DNA from 4 places in the Colwellia sp. MB3u-4 genome. Region 3 is predicted to be linked to each of the others. Evidence: predicted binding sites of a transcription regulator. Region 3 holds the regulator's gene; each other region holds the start of a gene.

Region 1 (3,218 bases), on a different contig from region 3:
CATAATACACTATAATAGTCTGCTTTTTAAGCAGGTTAGCTTTTATTCTAATATCAGTCAGATTCATAATGATTACTTATTAATTACTTACTTATTGATTACAAATAAAAATTTATAATCACGCCACTCTTGATATTAACGCTTACTTGAAGACTTAATAAGTTAACTCAAAATCTATAGCTATCACAGCATTTATTAATGTATGGCGTGTGTATAAGTGTTGTTGAAAATTTTTTATTGTTTAAATAAAGCATGTCATTAGAAAGTATATTAAGCGCTCTTTTATATGTTGATAAAATAGTCTTCTATTGGCTAACAGCGGATATTTTGGCTGAGCTGAAAAGCTTAAGAGTTAGTACTATTTTGACCTGACATCCTCATAATTGCTATGGTTTGCTTAAGAGCGAGCATGATACTCTTGACTCTAACCAGTAAACGCTAGCTTGTACTGTGCCAGCTGACAGTCATATGTGTGCAATAAATAGAAAAGGAACTAAAACTATGACCAATCCTTTAATTATTTCGATACTGAGATATTTAAGAGAGCAGAAAAGTTCCTGCTCTCTGCTTGATTTGGTGAAGCTTTGTGAACAAGACTTTCTTTCGCTTATTCTAACGGATGTCGCTCCTCAGATAGCCATTTTCCAAAAGAATTTTTTTGTTATGAATGCGCTGTATCAAATTCAACATGATATTCAAACAGAGGGTTTTTCACTGACAATTTTTCCTTTAGAAATTTGTCTGATGCCACATTGCGCTGGCGTTAAAAATTCCCTGACCACGCGCGATAATGATCTGGCCCACTACTATTTGGACTGGTCTAATTTGAATAACATCACTGTTGAAGAGGTTGAATCACTTTTTGATAGTTTTTGGCAAAAATATCAGGCAGTAGATAAGGTTGGCGATGCTCTGACGACTTTAGGACTAAATCAAGGTGTGGATTGGTCTAAGATACGTCAGGCTTACCAAAAAAAAGTTTTCATTAATCACCCTGATAAAGGCGGCTGTGCAGATGACTTTATCAAAACCCGAGAAGCCTATGAAATTTTAAGGTTTTGTTATTATAAAATTTAACGCCAATTTTTTATTTATCTCTAATTCGTTAAGGGCCATATTAAGCGTTAGAAAATGACGCATTAAACGTTAAACAAGTCTGACGCAAAGTTCATTTTTCACATCATGACTAAGACCAACTATGATAGATCACAGCTCTACTTTGCTACCAAAGCCAATAATCCTAGTCTGTTCATATTTAAACGTCTACTTTTTGTGCTAAGTTTACAATAGCTTATCAACGTCAATAATGGGTAATGTTTGTTCCTTACCTGCATCTGCTGGAGTGTCATATTTGTATCAAAATGCGTATTAAACGAACGGTTTTTTTGCCCAATGATGACAGCTGGCTCTGGTTTGATTGAACGTTAAGGCCACCATATCGAATCAATCATGGTTAATAAGCTGTGACTCTGAGATCGTTTTATAAGTCATAGGTTTATCAATCTGGTGAGCAATAAGATTTTGTGGAATATGGGGTTTTAGCAAGTGTTCAAATTGCTCAACCTCATTAAATTGAGTATTTAGCCACCTATCTACTAATAGTGATTCTTGCGGTAGGATTAGCGGCATTGCTTTGCTGTGAATTTTCATCAGCTTTGGGTGTGGTGGCAAGGTAATAACCGAGCAGCTAAGTTTTATTTCACCTGTTGTTTGGTGCTTCCATTCACGACACAAACCGCCAAGTATTAAACCACCAGACTCTGCTGCCATATCGTAATAATGTATAGGTTTTTTATTCACAAATTCAGTTTCACCAAAACCTTTAACCGCAATAACACATCGTGAACTACGGTACGCTTGATAACCTGCACTTCTTGGGGTATTTAACTTATCATATCGTGTATTAAATGAAGTGAATTTAGACGGTTTAAAATCATTTTCCGTTTGGTCTAACAATAACCACCAAGTAGCATTTTCCACACGCCGTTGTTCACCTACATTCCTGACAATGGAAATGGTATCCGCCGCTTTTACACAACGGCTATCAATAGGATTATCAATTACCTTGTTAATTTTTAAGCTGGTATAAAGTTTTTTAACACCCTTATCAAAGGTCATATTGAACCGACCGCACATGTTTTTTATTCCTCATAAATTACAGGCTATCTTAGCAACGAACTTTAGCTATATCTCGCCAATTAGCGGTGAACTGCAAGCTTAAACAATAACGCTTTATTGACCAATTTTTCCGTTTGCCCTGCTACACCTAGCTTTAACATGCCTTGACCATAGCAATTATTAATGGACTAATTTTAAAGAGTGTTGGTATTTAAAAACAGAGAATATTGCGTACTTACAAAGACACTAAGCAACTTTTTTTTGCTCTTTTTCGCTCTATGAGTTGGCCTATGTGTATGTTAATCAAAATCAGTTCAATCATCAAAGAGCGCCATAATATAACAAGCATCCAATCTGTTGTCACAAGAATAGGCCTGTCTGCTGACATTACAAAGACACTCTCACTCAGCCATGACAAACTTTTTGCTTCCAAGTTACTATAAAAGTTAGTGAAAAAAGTTAGTGAAAAATTTTAAAATCACAAGTTTTTGAAGATATGTTCTACACTATTTAGTTAAGTTAACTTAACTAAAATTCTGATACTTTCAAGGAAATAACTACTAATGCTTTCTGTCGTGATCCCCGCTAAGAATGAAATTGAAAATATTCAGCCTTTAGTTGAAGAAATATATAACGCCATCGGTGATTTAGCTGACTTTGAAATAATTTATGTTGATGATGGCAGTACTGATGGCACTTATGAAGAAATTAAGCGACTTAAGGACAATGGTTATGCTGTCCTTCGCATATTAAAACATGCTGAAAGTGTCGGACAAAGCACTGCTGTTTATAATGGTATTCAAGCGGCATCAGGAGAGCTAATTGTTACACTCGATGCCGACGGCCAAAATAATCCCGCGAATATTCCAGCATTGCTTTGTAAAGCAGCTGAATTTAACCATGGTGAGCATTTTTGTATTGCCGGCTATCGCAAGAACAGGAAAGATACCCCATGGAAACGATTTCAGTCACGTGTAGCAAATCGAGTCCGTTCAGCCATACTCAATGACGGCACTCCAGATACGGGTTGTGGCTTAAAAATTTTCCCAAAACATACCTTCCAGTTATTACCTTATTTTGATCATATGCACCGTTTTATT
Region 2 (3,218 bases), on a different contig from region 3:
CATGTGCTCTAAATGAGACAATTCATGAATAATAACGTAGTCAATTACCCAAGTAGGCAGCATTTTCAATAAATAATTAAAACTCAATTCGCCGCGGCTATTACAACTTCCCCAACGTGCTTTGTATTTTCTCACTTTAAATGACGAGGCATGCAGCGACATTTGTTGTGAAAAAATCACAAGATTATGCTCAATGTAGTCTTCAACACAGGCTTTAAACCAAGATTCGATTTGCGATTTTATTTTTGTGCTAACAATAGCTGAGTTTAGAGCGTGGGATTTATAGCGAGGGTTAAGCACTACGGTTAAACTTTGTGCTAACTTATTGTGCATAACATTTTTCTGACCAAAATCAATCAGTACACTATGAGGCAAACCATCAATATATAGGCTTGGATGCTTACCTAGCGTTTCATCAGAAAATTGCAGCGTAAAATGAGGGCTCAGCACTATACTTTCTTTTTGCTCGGCCACCTTTTGCTGCAACCACGGCAATTTAGCTTGTATAAGCTGCTCAACATAAGTTGTTTTAACAAACCTTGGCGCTCTAACAATAACTTTTGCGTTACTGACTTGTAACGCAATAGTCTTTCGGCGCGAACTACGTATCAGCTGATATTCCAAAACGCTACCCTAAGACATCAACTTATATCAAGTTAAGTGGGTGTCTTTATTAGTCAACTTGCGATAAACAATACTGTCATATTATGGTCATATTACAGTCATATGATGGCCATATGATAACTCAGTAAACTTTAGCTCAGAAGAGTAAAGTTATTCATAAGTTACTTTCACGCCTACCGGTATTGAAACCGTTGCTAAGCGGCGTCAGATTTAGCTTTACTACTCGCTTTAACGCCAGCTGCTTTAGGTTTTTTTACTGACTCAGTTGTAGCTTTAACGCTATCAGCTTCAACAGTATCATTAGCTAACTCTGCTGTGTCTTTCGTCTTTTTTTGACTGCTGCCAGTGGATTTTTTACTGACGACTTTAGCTTTTTTTGCCTGTAACGCAACCAGTACCTCTTCACGGTTTTGCGCTAAATAAACACTCAGTTCTTCACGGATACTTTCTGAAAGCTCGACCGGTGCTTGTTCAAAAATTTCAGATAAACCATCTGCAATATCAAGCATTTTGTCGTATTCATCTGCGGCTCTTTTATCCATGAATGTTTCTACCTCTACAGCTTTTCTTATGACGACATATCGACTTTCAACTGCCATTATTATCCCTTAATTAACTATTATTTAACTATTTACCAAACTCGACTCATTGCTATGCTGCAGTAAGAACATGCATATACCAGCACCACAGTAGCAACAACTGTATATATTAACAGCATCATACCCTGATTACTTTAAATTACCAAAGGCTATTATTAACCCGCACTATTTTCATCATGGCTATCGTTCGATATATGACCTTACTATTATGACCTTACTATGCGTTAATATTTATCACAAGCTCAACAGGAGTAAAGCCCGATATTGAAAAATCAAGGTGAATTTGAAGTGATGACACTTAAGTGATGACAGTAAGAGCTATGCTTTAGAAATGATAGTTTGCTGACTAACCAGGTACTCAAATTTGCCACTGAGTACCTAGTTAGTCACCTGGATATGCTAGGGGAACAGTCTTATTTTAATTCTTTAACCCTAAAAGTACGGCCTTTTAACTTACCATGGGTTAATTTATTTAACGCTTTTTTAATCACCATTTTATCTACAGCGACATAGGCCCAATTTGCGCCTAGTTGGATTTTACCTACTTGCTCAAAGGTTATGCCGTTTTCACCGGTCAATGCACCGACGATATCGCCTGGTCGCACTTTTTGCTTTTTACCGCCGTCGATTTGTATTGTCGTCATTTTTGGCGTAAATATACTGCGCTCTAAGGCCTCACTACTAGGCAATTCTTCGCCTTCAATGCTGCGCTCTAAGTAATCTTCTAACAAGCCAATTTTATAGCTGTCTTTTTTATTAAATAAAGAAAAAGCATAACCCGTGCTGCCTGCACGACCAGTGCGGCCAATACGGTGAATATGAACTTCACTGTCGTGGGCAATATGATAATTAAATACCGCATCAAGCGCTTCAATATCTAAGCCACGAGCGGCAACGTCAGTCGCCACCAGTATTGAGGCACTTTTATTCGAAAAACGTACTAAGGTTTGATCTCGATCTCTTTGCTCTAAATCGCCATGTAAGGCGACAACACCAAAACCATAGGCCGCTAATTTATTAGCTACACTCTGGGTTTCTACTTTGGTATTACAAAATATGACGCTCGACTCAGGCTGATGAGTTAACAGCAGTAAACGAATCGCCATGAGGCGGTCTTCATCACTGTCTACCTGATAAAAATGCTGTGAAATAGTGCTACTTTCATGGCTTGATTCTACTTTTATCACAGCCGGAGTTTGCAAATAGCTATTGGCTATTTTTTGAATCTGTTGTGCAAAGGTAGCGCTGAACAATAAGGTTTGTCTTTGCTGAGGCATTTTAGCCACAATGTTATCTAAAGCCGCTTGAAAACCCATATCAAGCATACGGTCAGCTTCATCTAACACTAAGGTGTCAACATGCTCTAATGACAAGGTGCCACGACCTAAATGATCTTCGATTCGCCCTGGCGTGCCAACAATAATATGTGCGCCATGTTCCAATGAACCCACTTGCGGGCCAAACGGTGTACCACCACATAACGTTAGCACTTTAATGTTATGCACAGCTCTTGCTAGCTTTCTAATTTCTTTCGCTACTTGATCGGCTAATTCGCGTGTCGGGCAAAGGACTAAGGTTTGAATTCTAAACTTTTTAACTTGTAGTTTATTCAAAAGGCCAAGACCAAATGCGGCTGTTTTGCCAGAGCCGGTTTTACCTTGGGCAATAACATCTTGTCCCGCTAAAATAGCTGGTAGGCTTTTCGCTTGTATTTCTGTCATCTCATGGTAACCCATTGATGAAAGGTTTTCTAAAAGTGCCGGTTGCAAGCTAAGTGATGAAAATTTGCTGTCGCTCAACGTAAAGTCCTAAGGTAAAAAATAATTGTCGCTATTTTACACGCTTTCGCTCAGGCAAACACAGCTTTAGACAATTAAATTATTAACCACTGGGCAGCTGACAAAAAGTAGCATTAGCTAGTCAACAAATGCATTAGCATAGTGGCAAAAGCTTGAGGTGATTCTAATGGTAACATGTGGCCAGTATGAGGGATTT
Region 3 (3,218 bases):
TTGAAGCCGAAGCATTTAACGACGCCGCTTCAGCAGCTGCTGCATTGGCTTTCATTTGCTTTTGCTCATCAAGCCAAATGGCGTAATCGGCTTCAGACTTAACTTCAACCACTATCGGCATAAAGCCGTGGTCTTTGCCACACAACTCAGCACATTGGCCACGATAAACACCGGGTTCATCTACCTTGGTCCAAGCTTCATTAATAAAGCCTGGGTTAGCATCTTGTTTTACCGCAAATGCCGGTACCCACCAAGCATGGATAACATCATCAGAAGTAATAACAAAACGCACTTTTTTATTGGTTGGAATAACCAAAGGACGATCAACTTCTAACAGGTAATGTTCACCTTTTTCTGCTGAGGTACCATCTTGGTTTTCGTATTGTTCACGCGGGGTAGAAAGCACTGAATAAAACTCAAGGTCTTGATCAAAATATTTATAATGCCATTTCCACTGAGAACCCGTTACTTGAATGGTTAAGTCCGCATCATCGTTATTTTCCATATCGATAAGCGTAATAGTGGCAGGAAAAGCCATAGCAATTAGAATAACGACAGGGATCGCCGTCCAAAGAATTTCAACTTTTGTGCTTTCATGAAAGGTTGCTGGTTTGAAACCTTTTGATTTACGGTGAAACACCATAGACCAAAACATTGCACCAAAGACCACAATACCAATACCAGTACAGATATACAGCACCAGCATATGTAAATCATATACGTCTCTACTAACCTCAGTAACACCTTTGGTTAGGTTCAGCGACATATCTGCCCACACTGAACTAGACAACAAGCCCCCTAGCAACAGCAAACCTAGGTTACGTCTTTTCACACGACATCTCCTTCACCTTTAATTTAGGCCAAATAACGTATTTTCATTATGAAAACCGGCTAGTTAGCGCATACATTTATTATTATTTAAGTGACGCATTAATCAACAGTTGTCAATTGCGCCCTATTGTTTTTTTTGTACGTTTTCCAGACTAGAATTACTTAAAACTTGATAGGGGTCAATTTTTAATTTCAAAAGCATGATAAATAAAAACCAGTAAATACAATAGAGTAAAAGCCCTAAACCGGACGATAAGTAGATTTTTAAAAGGATGGCTGCAATGTTCATGTTTTGTTCAAAGCCTGTTTTTCATGCTGAATAATAAATAATCAACACAGAAATTTGCTGTATAAAAAGCAAGCTATTAGCGGTATTTATTGCCGAACAGAAGGATAGCTCTAACCAAAAAAATTTAGCTACATATTAGGTAGATAAATGGTTATCAAGCATGTGGAATACGCAGATTTTAACACCTTGAATTAAACCAAGTGATAGTTAAATCTGCGAAATATAATTTAGGAAAAAATAGTGTAGGAAAATCTAGTTTAGCTAAGTATTAGCATTTATGAAGTAAATGAAACGTGAACTACATCCAATCAGCCGCGCGAATAACACCAACGGCTAGGCCTTCGATATTAAATTGCTGAGACTTTAAATCGACCTTAATCGGTGCAAAATCTTCATTTTCAGCATGTAAATAAACCACATTGCCCTCACGTTTAAAACGCTTAACGGTAACATCGTCTTCTACACGAGCAACAATCACTTGACCATTTTGCACGTCGGTTGTTTGATGAACGGCCAACAAGTCGCCATCCATAATGCCGATATCTTTCATGCTCTCGCCATTAACACGCAATAAATAATCAGCCGGAGGATGAAATAAATTGCCATCAACTTTGTAATGCTGCTCAACATGTTCTTGTGCCAAAATAGGCTCACCGGCTGCCACACGGCCAATAAGTGGCAAACCATCTTCAGCGATAAACTCTTGTGCAAGACGAATACCACGCGATGTGCCAGGTAGCATTTCAATATAGCCTTTCTTCGCTAGCGCTTTTAAATGTTCTTCTGCTGCATTGGCCGACTTAAAACCAAAACAAGTAGCAATTTCGGCACGTGTTGGTGGCATACCTGTATCAGAAATTTTTTCTCGGATCAGATCAAAAATCTGCTGTTGTCTGGGTGTTAAAGGGCGCATAGTTGTTCCTTAAGCTACTTAAGAGCAAGCCTGTATTTTTACACAGTATTACTGTTATTGTATACAGGCTGTAAATAAACGCAAGAAAATAATCAGTCGCCTTTGCTAGTTTGGGCTTTAGTTGCAATTAGTGATGTTAGCAAAAAATTAAGTGCTCAATCCATATTGTTGTAAAGCGGCTTTCACGATTAAGGTCATTAAAAATACCCATAAATATAACTATTAACCTTGCTTAAACAGCAGGTATATAGGTAAATCAACCTTAGAAGGTGAATGGAAGATAATGAATAAACACGAATATTTAGATTGTTGCCAAGCACAATTACTAAAAGTTTTTAGCCTCGCAAAAAATCATAAAAAAGATGATAAGCAAAAATTCAGAGTTGAAGGCTTTATCCATGCGGGTAAAGCGTTAGGCGTTATATCTCATGTAGAGGCTGTCGATGTTATCGCGCAAGCTCACTTTCAGGTATTTGGTGAAAGTATTGAGTCTCGCCAAAATAGAAAAGCGAGCTTAAAAGAAGCGGTTGCCAAAGGTGATGAAAATTTTATTAACATTCCGGCCTATGAGCGATCAAAGCTATAATGCTTCAATCTCCCTCAACTTCTTAACTCTTCAAGATTTCAAGATTTCAAAGTACCCTAAGTCATTTTAAACAACGGCTTAAATATGCAGTGATGCAATAAGCGCCTCAATTAACCACGTCGTTAGCAAGTTTTAGCCTTTGCAAACATGGTTTAGTCTGGGTATTAACGCTTCAGTGCAGGCTTTGCTTTTCAATATGCTAGCTAAACTCAGTACCTTAAGCTAACATAAATTTAGCTATTAACTACCTTATATCAATAGATTTAAACTATGATAAAAATTCGTGATTTAGAATATCTAACCGCCATTGCCGAATATAAGCATTTTGGCCATGCCGCTGAGGCTTGCTTTGTTAGTCAACCAACGCTAAGTGGTCAAATTCAAAAACTAGAACAACGCCTTAAGCTAACCTTAATTGAACGCCAACCGCGCAATGTTATGCTAACACCCGCAGGAGAAAAGTTAGTACAACAAGCTCGGCAAGTACTTAACGCCGCGAATAACTTTGAAGAAGCGGCAAAAGCGCTACTTGATCCACTGTCAGGTGATTTACATATAGGCTTAATACCGACGTTAGCGCCATATATATTGCCGCATAT
Region 4 (3,218 bases), on a different contig from region 3:
ATCTTCGCCAATGGTGATATTGCTGTGCGCTGTTTCCTGTTTTATCATTTGCCTTAGGGCATCATGCTTAAGGTTTTCTTGCCCCTGAGCTGTTGTTATTAATAACTGGCCAGCATTATCAAACAAACTGATGTTATTTAACGCCTGCGGTGTTGATTCATCAGTTAAAAATGTTTGTTGTAAATAGCTTGCTTGCCCCTCTTGCATGCGCTTAAAAAGCTCGGCAAATAATACTTGATGTGCAGCTGTGACATATTGTAATAATACGCCTATTTTACCTTTGCAGCCTACGCCTAGCTCTGCTGCATAACCATCTTCTTCTAGCATATCGTATACAACGTAATGGGCTTGCTTGCTATCAAATACTTTTTTCGCATGTAAAACAATATTGGCCTCTAAGCAGCCGCCACTGACTAAACCAAGCGATTGTCCCACGCTATTAACCAGCATAATAGCACCGGGGGAGCGATAACTTGAGCCCGCTTTATTTACTATAGTGGCAATTACCCACTCAAGTTTTTCACTATGATTTAAGTAATGTTCAAGCAGGGAATAATGAGAGTGATTATTAAGCAATGGTAAACCTTAAAGTTATTGAGAGCTGGTCACGGGTCTTTAATTTATTATAACAAGTTAGGCAAAGTTAAAAAACGTCAAATTTGTATCTGTTTACTCAGTGTATCGGTCAAAATCCTAGCTTTTAACATCGACTGACATGCCGGTGAATATGCTGTGCAGTCATATGTTTAGATGAAAACATGTCATTAGAGTAATGCTGGAGTAACTAACAAGATGGCTAAGATTGGCAGTTTTCTGATCATACACCACTTTTTATATTAAAAAAAAGCCACTTTACAGTGGCTTTTCATTAAAAGTAAAACTCGCTAAGAATTATTTAACAACTTCTTCAGTGGCTTTAGTTGTTTTAGCTGCTTTAGCTGGTTTATCTGTTTCAGCCTCTTCAGGCAGTTTATTTTTTGATAATAACGCTTCACGTAAACGTGTATCAATTTCTTTTGCTATTTTAGGGTTTTCTTTCAAATACTTAGCTGCGTTTGCTTTACCTTGACCAATTTTGTCGCCTTTATAACTATACCAAGCGCCGGCTTTTTCAACCATTTCATTTTTAACGCCAAGGTCAACTAACTCGCCTAAACTATTAATACCTTCACCATATAGTATTTGAAACTCAGCTTGCTTAAAAGGTGGCGCTATTTTATTTTTAACCACTTTAACACGTGTTTCATTGCCAATAATTTCGTCACCATTTTTAACAGCGCCAATACGGCGTATATCTAAACGCACAGAAGCATAAAATTTTAAGGCGTTACCACCTGTTGTGGTTTCTGGGCTGCCAAACATTACACCAATTTTCATACGAATTTGGTTGATAAAAATAATCATGGTATTTGATTTTTTCAAATTACCGGTTAATTTACGCATGGCTTGCGATAACATACGAGCCTGTAAGCCCATGTGTGAATCACCCATATCGCCTTCAATCTCAGCTTTTGGTGTTAACGCAGCCACCGAGTCGACTACAATAATGTCAATAGCACCTGAGCGAGTTAACATGTCACAAATTTCAAGCGCTTGCTCACCGGTATCCGGTTGAGAAACCAACAATTCGTTAATATCTACGCCCAATTTTGCCGCATAAACAGGGTCAAGTGCATGCTCAGCATCAACAAATGCACAAATTTTACCATTACGTTGTGCTTCAGCAATAACTTCAAGGGTCAGCGTTGTTTTACCACTTGACTCTGGACCATAAATCTCAACAACACGACCTAGAGGTAAGCCACCAGCACCTAAAGCAATATCTAACCCTAATGAACCGGTAGAAATTGTTTCAACGTCCATGGTGTTATTGTCACCTAACTTCATGATGGAGCCTTTACCAAATTGACGTTCGATTTGGCTTAAGGCAGCTGATAATGCTTTTTCTTTGTTATCGTCCATTTACTACTCCACGAGGGGTTTAGGTGCTTAATTCGTTTTGATGATGCAAAGTATACTGTATAGTCGTACAGTATCAAGGTTTTTATTAAATTATTTTATTTAGATATAAAAATAAAATAACCTATAGATTTTAACCATTGAAAAATAAAGGTTTTATTAACATAAGTAACTTTATAAATTTTTAACTTGAAAAGTTACTAATACAGTTATCAGTCGTTAAACAGTGCTTTTATATGATTAGCTTACTGAGCACTTTTCTCAAAAATAGAAAGATTTGATCGCCTGCATTATGGCATAATCTATGCCCTTAATACCTTCATCAATTTTAGTTACGGCAGTTCAATGACAACAATAACAAAAGACCTTTCCTCTCACACCCCTATGATGCGTCAGTACCTGACTATTAAAGCGGAATTTCCTAATATTTTAATTTTTTATCGTATGGGGGATTTTTATGAACTTTTTTTTGATGATGCTAAAAAGGCATCTGATTTGCTTGATATCTCATTAACTGCACGTGGAAAAACTGGCGGTAATGCTATTCCAATGGCTGGCGTACCTTATCATGCGGTGGAAGGCTATTTAGCTAAGTTAGTCAAATTAGGTGAGTCAGTCGCTATTTGTGAACAAATTGGCGATCCAGCGACTAGCAAAGGCCCGGTAGAGCGAAAGGTTGTACGTGTGGTTACACCTGGCACAGTCAGTGATGAAGCGCTGCTTAGCGACCGACAAGACAATTTGATTGTTGCTGTTCATCAAACACTACAAGGTTTTGGCCTCGCTTATTTAGATATGACCAGTGGCCGTTTTGTGTTGGTTGAGCCTAAAACTGAAGAGCAAGTTCAAGCCGAGCTACAACGTTTATCACCGGCAGAATTGTTATATCCCGAATCATTAGTCGCCACTAGTATTATTGCTGGTCGCAAAGGTTTGCGTCGACGCCCCGATTGGGAGTTTGATTTAGACACCAGTAAAACCTTACTTAATAAACAATTTGGTACTCAGTCATTGTCGGGCTTCGGCGTTGAAGATAAACCGCTAGGTATCGCTGCTGCAGGTTGTTTATTTCAATATGTTAAAGATAGTCAGCGTACTGCACTACCCCATATTAGAGCCATTATTGGTGAAAGCTCATCGACTGCCGTTATCCTTGACGCCGCCACTCGCCGTAATTTGGAATTAACCCAAAACCTGCAAGGGGGTGATGAAAATACCCTAGCAGCAATTCTTGATAAAGCCGCTACCCCCATGGGATC

The links. Region 3 encodes LexA, which represses DNA repair genes until DNA is damaged. Its sites were predicted from a motif close to TACTGTATNNNNATACAGTA; they were not measured.
Region 1: a site for LexA is predicted at 2,208-2,227, ahead of H4J61_RS15230 (SOS response-associated peptidase family protein). Genes of this name have one in related genera too.
Region 2: a site for LexA is predicted at 1,322-1,341, ahead of H4J61_RS07290 (YebG family protein). Genes of this name have one in related genera too.
Region 4: a site for LexA is predicted at 2,016-2,035, ahead of recA (recombinase RecA). Genes of this name have one in related genera too.

The regions. Positions count from the first base shown of each region.
Region 1 covers NZ_JACGVE010000088.1:232,497-235,714, reverse strand. Annotated here, with positions in the region: gene H4J61_RS15240 (YkvA family protein) at 1-67, opposite strand, end outside; gene H4J61_RS15235 (DNA-J related domain-containing protein) at 502-1,077, shown strand; gene H4J61_RS15230 (SOS response-associated peptidase family protein) at 1,444-2,136, opposite strand; gene H4J61_RS15225 (glycosyltransferase family 2 protein) at 2,682-3,218, shown strand, end outside.
Region 2 covers NZ_JACGVE010000075.1:247,891-251,108, forward strand. Annotated here, with positions in the region: gene H4J61_RS07285 (M48 family metallopeptidase) at 1-624, opposite strand, end outside; gene H4J61_RS07290 (YebG family protein) at 819-1,223, opposite strand; gene dbpA (ATP-dependent RNA helicase DbpA) at 1,637-3,022, opposite strand; gene H4J61_RS07300 (alpha/beta fold hydrolase) at 3,136-3,218, opposite strand, start outside.
Region 3 covers NZ_JACGVE010000074.1:142,026-145,243, forward strand. Annotated here, with positions in the region: gene coxB (cytochrome c oxidase subunit II) at 1-832, opposite strand, end outside; gene lexA (transcriptional repressor LexA) at 1,419-2,033, opposite strand; gene H4J61_RS06140 (hypothetical protein) at 2,317-2,619, shown strand; gene oxyR (DNA-binding transcriptional regulator OxyR) at 2,890-3,218, shown strand, end outside.
Region 4 covers NZ_JACGVE010000081.1:89,437-92,654, forward strand. Annotated here, with positions in the region: gene H4J61_RS12595 (XdhC family protein) at 1-576, opposite strand, end outside; gene recA (recombinase RecA) at 892-1,962, opposite strand; gene mutS (DNA mismatch repair protein MutS) at 2,305-3,218, shown strand, end outside.